DNA from 2 places in the Streptomyces sp. NPDC005492 genome. Region 2 is predicted to be linked to the other one. Evidence: predicted binding sites of a transcription regulator. Region 2 holds the regulator's gene; the other holds the start of a gene.

Region 1 (3,410 bases), on a different contig from region 2:
CCAGGGCCCCGAGGTGGATCAGAAGTCCATGTCACCGCCCGGCATGCCGCCGCCGGCCGGGGCCGCGGACTTCTCCGGCTTGTCGGCGATGACGGCCTCGGTGGTGAGGAAGAGCGCGGCGATGGACGCGGCGTTCTGCAGGGCAGAGCGCGTGACCTTCGCCGGGTCGATGATGCCCTCGGCGATGAGGTCCACGTACTCGCCGGTCGCGGCGTTGAGGCCGTGACCCGGGGTGAGGTTGCGGACCTTCTCCACCACGACGCCGCCCTCGAGGCCGGCGTTGACGGCGATCTGCTTCAGCGGGGCCTCCAGGGCCAGCTTCACGATCGCGGCACCGGTGGCCTCGTCACCTTCGAGCTCGAGCTTCTCGAAGACGCTGCCGGCCTGGATGAGCGCGACGCCACCACCGGCGACGATGCCCTCCTCGACGGCCGCCTTCGCGTTGCGAACGGCGTCCTCGATGCGGTGCTTGCGCTCCTTGAGCTCGACCTCGGTGGCCGCGCCCGCCTTGATGACGGCGACGCCGCCGGCGAGCTTGGCGAGGCGCTCCTGGAGCTTCTCGCGGTCGTAGTCCGAGTCGCTGTTCTCGATCTCGGCGCGGATCTGGTTGACCCGGCCGGCGACCTGGTCGGCGGAGCCGGCGCCGTCGACGATCGTGGTCTCGTCCTTGGTGATGACGACCTTGCGGGCGCGGCCGAGGAGATCCACGGTCGCGTTCTCCAGCTTGAGGCCGACCTCCTCGGAGATGACCTCGCCGCCCGTGAGGATGGCGATGTCGCCGAGCATGGCCTTGCGACGGTCACCGAAGCCCGGAGCCTTGACGGCGACGGACTTGAAGGTGCCGCGGATCTTGTTGACGACCAGCGTGGACAGGGCCTCGCCCTCGACGTCCTCGGCGATGATCAGCAGCGGCTTGCCCGACTGCATGACCTTCTCCAGGAGCGGGAGCAGGTCCTTGACGTTGGCGATCTTCGAGTTGGCGATCAGGATGTACGGGTCGTCGAGCGACGCCTCCATACGCTCCATGTCGGTGGCGAAGTACGCCGAGATGTAGCCCTTGTCGAAGCGCATGCCCTCGGTGAGCTCAAGCTCGAGACCGAAGGTCTGCGACTCCTCGACGGTGATGACGCCTTCCTTGCCGACCTTGTCCATCGCCTCGGCGATGAGCTCGCCGATCTGGGTGTCGGCGGCGGAGATGGAGGCCGTGGAAGCGATCTGCTCCTTGGTCTCCACGTCCTTGGCCTGCTCGAGCAGGGCACCGGAGACGGCCTCGACGGCCTTCTCGATACCGCGCTTGAGGGCCATCGGGTTGGCGCCCGCGGCTACGTTGCGCAGACCCTCCTTGACGAGGGCCTGGGCGAGGACGGTCGCGGTGGTCGTACCGTCACCGGCGACGTCGTCCGTCTTCTTGGCGACTTCCTTGACCAGCTCTGCGCCGATCTTCTCGTACGGGTCCTCGAGCTCGATCTCCTTGGCGATGGAAACACCATCGTTGGTGATCGTGGGGGCGCCCCACTTCTTCTCGAGGACGACGTTGCGGCCCTTGGGGCCAAGGGTGACCTTGACGGCGTCGGCGAGCTGGTTCATCCCGCGCTCGAGACCGCGCCGTGCCTCCTCGTCGAACGCGATGATCTTGGCCATGTGAAGTGGTCCTCCCGGACTGGGGTGGATTGCTCCGGACCGCGCTGGCGCCCGCGACGGACGGCCTGCCTGCCCCGTGGTTCCTTGCACCACCTGGCCTGCGGGCCTCACCCACCCGGTCCTTCGTTATCACTCTCACCTTCAGAGTGCTAACGCCAATGATTAGCACTCGGCATGGTCGAGTGCAAGCGGCTCCCGGGTACTGACCCCCTCGTACCGGCCTCCGGCATGCCGAAGGGCCCGCACCCCGGGGAGTGACCCCGGAGGTACGAGCCCTTCGGTGGGAACGAAGAACGTCGCTGCTGTTAGTCGGCGCGTGCTTCAGCCGGCCGCGAGCTTGACCATGTCAGCCTGCGGCCCCTTCTGACCCTGCGAGATCTCGAAATCGACCCGCTGACCCTCTTCCAGGGTGCGGTAGCCGTCCATCTGAATCGCGCTGTAGTGGACGAAAACATCCGCACCACCGTCGACCGCGATGAAGCCGTACCCCTTCTCCGCGTTGAACCATTTGACGGTGCCCTGAGCCATGCCTAACTCCCCTATTACTGGCCCTTGCACGGACCCGCACTTCGCGGATCCGGGTCAGACCTCACCCCCCACAGGATTGGGGGCGTGCGCCGGAACGCGTCGACCGCGGCCGAATGTATCCGTCCAACTGCCGTCTGCAACAGGTCAATCCGACGAGAATTCCGGGCAGGACCGGTCGGGAATTTACGGAGAATTCGCCCGACTTCAGGGCAAGTCGGGCCCCATAAAGAGAACATAAGGCGCAAAAGACCTGCACACTTTGGCTACTTCTCATCGCATGCGGAGCGGGTACTCATATGCGTCCGGCATGCGGAGTGGAGCGCGTTCCCCAACTGTACCGTGCTCAATCATAGAGAATTGCCCCCTCCGCTTCTCTCGCGGAGGGGGCAATTCAATGAACTCTTGGTAACCGTCATTACCCAGGGTAATGATCAGCCCCCGGCGACCGCCGGAATGATCGAGACGCCGGCCCCGTCCGGAGTGGCCGTCTCCAGCCCCTGCTCGAACCGCACGTCGTCGTCGTTGACGTACACGTTGACGAACCGCCGCAGCTTGCCCTGGTCGTCCAGGACGCGGGCGGAGATGCCGTTGTGGTTCTTCTCCAGGTCGGTGATGACCTCGGCGAGGGTGGCGCCCTCGGCGGCCACTTCGGCCTGGCCACCGGTGTAGGTGCGCAGGATGGTGGGGATGCGGACGGTCACGCTCATGCGAGGCCAGCCTCTCGGAAGGAGTCGAGGTTCGGGCGGATGGTCGCGGTCAGACCGGTGCCGGCGACCGCGTCCAGGGTCTTGAGGCCGTCGCCCGTGTTGAGGACGACCGTGGTGAGAGTCGGGTCGAGCAGCCCGTTCTCGATCAGCTTCTTCGTCACGCCCACCGTCACCCCGCCCGCGGTCTCCGCGAAGATGCCCTCGGTCCGCGCCAGCAGCTTGATCGCGTCGACGACCTGCTCGTCGTTGACATCCTCCACCGCCCCGCCCGTCCGGCGCGCGATGTCGAGCACGTACGGCCCGTCCGCCGGGTTCCCGATGGCCAGCGACTTGGCGATCGTGTTCGGCTTCTGCGGGCGTACGACGTCGTGTCCGGCCTTGTAGGCGACGGACACCGGCGAGCAGCCCTCGGCCTGGGCGCCGAAGATCTTGTACGGCTTGTCCTCGACCAGCCCGAGCTTGATCAGCTCCTGGAGCCCCTTGTCGATCTTCGTGAGCTGCGAGCCGGAGGCGATCGGCACGACCAGCTGGTCC
Region 2 (3,410 bases):
CGCAGTTTCGCCAGTTCCCTCAGCAGGCGTTCCTGCTCCACGTCGAGCTTGGTCGGCGTGGTGACCTCGACGTGCACGATGAGGTCGCCCCGGCCACCGCCGCGCAGATGCGTGACGCCCCGGGTGTGCAACGGGATCGACTGGCCGGACTGGGTGCCCGGCCGGATGTCGACCTCCTCCATGCCGTCCAGCGTCTCCAGCGGCACCTTCGTGCCGAGGGACGCCGCCGTCATCGGGAGCGTGACCGTGCAATGCAGGTCGTCGCCGCGGCGCTGGAACATCGCGTGCGGCAGCTCGTGGATCTCGACGTACAGGTCACCGGCGGGGCCGCCGCCGGGGCCGACCTCGCCCTCGCCCGCGAGCTGGATCCGCGTGCCGTTGTCCACGCCCGCCGGGATCTTGACGGTGAGCGTGCGCCGCGAGCGGACGCGTCCGTCACCGGCGCACTCCGGGCACGGGGTCGGGACGACGGTGCCGAAGCCCTGGCACTGCGGGCAGGGGCGGGACGTCATGACCTGGCCCAGGAAGGACCGGGTCACCTGCGAGACCTCACCGCGGCCGCGGCACATGTCACAGGTCTGCGCGGAGGTGCCGGGGGCCGCGCCCTCGCCGTTGCAGGTGTTGCAGACGACGGCGGTGTCGACCTGGATGTCCTTCGTGGTGCCGAAGGCCGCCTCGTCCAGCTCGATCTCCAGCCGGATCATGGCGTCCTGGCCCCGGCGGGTGCGCGAGCGCGGTCCGCGCTGCGAGGCCGTACCGAAGAAGGCGTCCATGATGTCCGAGAAGTTCCCGAAGCCACCGGCGCCGAAGCCGCCCGCGCCGCCGCCCGCCTGCGAGAGGGGGTCGCCGCCGAGGTCGTAGACCTGCTTCTTCTGCGGGTCCGAGAGCACCTCGTAGGCGGCGTTGATCTCCTTGAACCGCTCCTGGGTCTTCGGGTCCGGATTCACGTCCGGGTGCAGCTCGCGCGCGAGCCGGCGGAAGGCCTTCTTGATCTCATCCTGCGACGCGTCGCGACGCACGCCGAGAACGGCGTAGTAGTCCGTGGCCACTTAGGACTCCGCCAGGATCTGTCCGACGTACCGTGCCACTGCGCGTACCGCTCCCATCGTTCCCGGGTAATCCATGCGGGTCGGTCCGACCACGCCGAGCTTGGCGACTGCCTCGCCGCCCGAACCGTAACCGACCGACACCACCGAAGTGGAGTTGAGTCCCTCGTAGGCGTTCTCGTGACCGATCCGTACGGTCATGCCCGAATCCCCCGCCTCACCAAGCAACTTGAGGAGGACGACCTGCTCCTCCAGGGCTTCCAGGATGGGGCGGATGGTGAGGGGAAAGTCATGTCCGAAGCGGGTGAGATTGGCGGTGCCGCCGATCATCAGCCGCTCCTCGGTCTCCTCGACGAGGGTCTCCAGGAGGGTGGAGAGCACCGTCGTGACCGTGCCGCGGTCCTCGGCCTCGAAGGCCTCCGGCAGGTCCTGCACGAGCTGCGGCACGTCCGCGAAGCGGCGGCCGGCGATCCGGCTGTTGAGCCGCGCGCGTAGATCCGCGAGCGAGGCCTCCCCGAACGGCGCCGGGCAGTCCACCATGCGCTGCTCCACCCGACCGGTGTCCGTGATCAGCACGAGCATCACGCGCGCGGGCGCCAGCGCCAGCAGCTCCACGTGCCGCACGGTCGAGCGGGTCAGCGAGGGGTACTGCACGACGGCGACCTGCCGGGTGAGCTGCGCCAGCAGCCGTACCGTACGGCCCACGACGTCGTCGAGGTCGACGGCGCCGTCCAGGAAGTTCTGGATCGCCTTGCGCTCGGGGCCGGTCATCGGCTTGACGCCGGCCAACTTGTCGACGAAGAGCCGGTAGCCCTTGTCGGTGGGGATCCGCCCCGCGCTGGTGTGCGGCTGGGCGATGTACCCCTCGTCCTCCAGGGCCGCCATGTCATTGCGCACGGTCGCCGGGGAGACGCCGAGGCTGTGCCGCTCGGTGAGCGCCTTGGAGCCGACCGGCTCCTCGGTGCCGACATAGTCCTGGACGATGGCGCGCAGCACCTGAAGCCTGCGTTCGCTGAGCATCGCGCACACCTCCAGTTCTGGTCGCCGGTACCGTCGGTCTGCCCTTTTCCTGGCACTCTGTGCGCGCGAGTGCCAGCGTTCCCCGGCCCAGTGTACGGCCGTGAGGTACACCCCGGGCAAGGCCCGTCCTGCGATGTCACGCCGTGGGTGCCGTCACCGTTAGCGTCGCCGTATGACGGTGACTTGGGAAGAGCTGGGGTGGGAGCGGCTGGCCGCCGGGGTGGGGCGGTGCCGGCTGCCTGGCTGGGACTGCACGGTGGGGCTGGTCTTCGGAGGCGGCTCGGCGCTCATGATCGACGCGGGGTCGAGCGTCACGGAGGGCGCGCGGTTGCGCAGGGAGGCGCAGGCGCTCGCCGGCCACCGTGTGACCCATCTCGCGCTCACCCACCCGCATTTCGACCATGTCTTCGGGGCGGCGGTCTTCGCCGGGGCGACGGTCTTCTCGGCCGGGGGCACGCGCGAGGTGTTCGAGCGCGGCGGCGAGGAGCTGCGGGCCGACGCCGTGCGCAACGGGCTGGACCCGCGGGCGGCGGAGAACGCGGCGGACACCCTCGTACGCCCCCGCGCATACGTGTGGGGCAACGCGCTGCTCGAACTCGACGGCGGCCCGAAGGCCCTGATGGTGACCGCCCGGGGACACACCGCCCACGACCTCGTGCTCGTGGTGCCGGGCGACCCGGTGGTCGTCTTCTGCGGTGACCTGGTCGAGGAGTCCGGCGAACCCCAGGCGGGCCCCGACGCCGTGTCGTCCCACTGGCCGGCCGCCCTGGACCGGCTCCTGGACCTGGGCGGCGAGGACGCGGTGTACGTGCCCGGTCACGGAGCGGTGGTGGACGCGGGGTTCGTGCGGGCCCAACGGGACGCGTTGGCAAGCCGTTTCGGCGTGTCGTGACAGGGTGCGGGCCGGTTCTCCTATCGTCATCCGAATGCGCCAGTACTCCGCCGATCTGACCCCGCCGTGGAAGAAGCCCAAGCCCGTCCCCGAGGTCGCCGCGGAGGCGGGCCTGGTGGTCGAGGAGCCCGGCACCGGTTTCTGCGGCGCGGTGATCCGCTGCGAGGCCGGCACGGTCACCCTGGAGGACCGCTTCGGCAAGCACCGGGTGTTCCCGCTGGAGCCCCGCGGCTTCCTCCTGGAGGGCCGGGTGGTCACCCTGGTCAGGCCCGCTTCCGGTCCGCTACGGCCCACCCGTACGGCGTCCGGTTCGGTCGCCGTTCCCGGTGCACGCGCGCGTGTGGCCCGCGCCGGGCGGATCTATGTGGAGGGCCGGCACGACGCGGAACTCGTCGAGCGGGTGTGGGGCGACGACCTGCGCATCGAGGGTGTGGTGGTGGAGTACCTGGAGG

The links. Region 2 encodes HrcA, which represses chaperone genes, less so after heat shock. Its sites were predicted from a motif close to TTNGCACTCNGNNNNNCNGAGTGCNAA; they were not measured.
Region 1: a site for HrcA is predicted at 1,804-1,830, ahead of groL (chaperonin GroEL). Genes of this name have one in related genera too.

Annotation. Positions count from the first base shown of each region.
Region 1 is NZ_JBEXDX010000001.1:82,860-86,269, reverse strand. It holds gene groL (chaperonin GroEL) at 19-1,641, opposite strand; gene ABZT04_RS00425 (cold-shock protein) at 1,963-2,169, opposite strand; gene ABZT04_RS00420 (MoaD/ThiS family protein) at 2,601-2,876, opposite strand; gene thrC (threonine synthase) at 2,873-3,410, opposite strand, start outside.
Region 2 is NZ_JBEXDX010000010.1:130,348-133,757, forward strand. It holds gene dnaJ (molecular chaperone DnaJ) at 1-1,049, opposite strand, end outside; gene hrcA (heat-inducible transcriptional repressor HrcA) at 1,050-2,066, opposite strand; gene ABZT04_RS16655 (MBL fold metallo-hydrolase) at 2,239-2,958, shown strand; gene ABZT04_RS16660 (DUF3097 domain-containing protein) at 2,993-3,410, shown strand, end outside.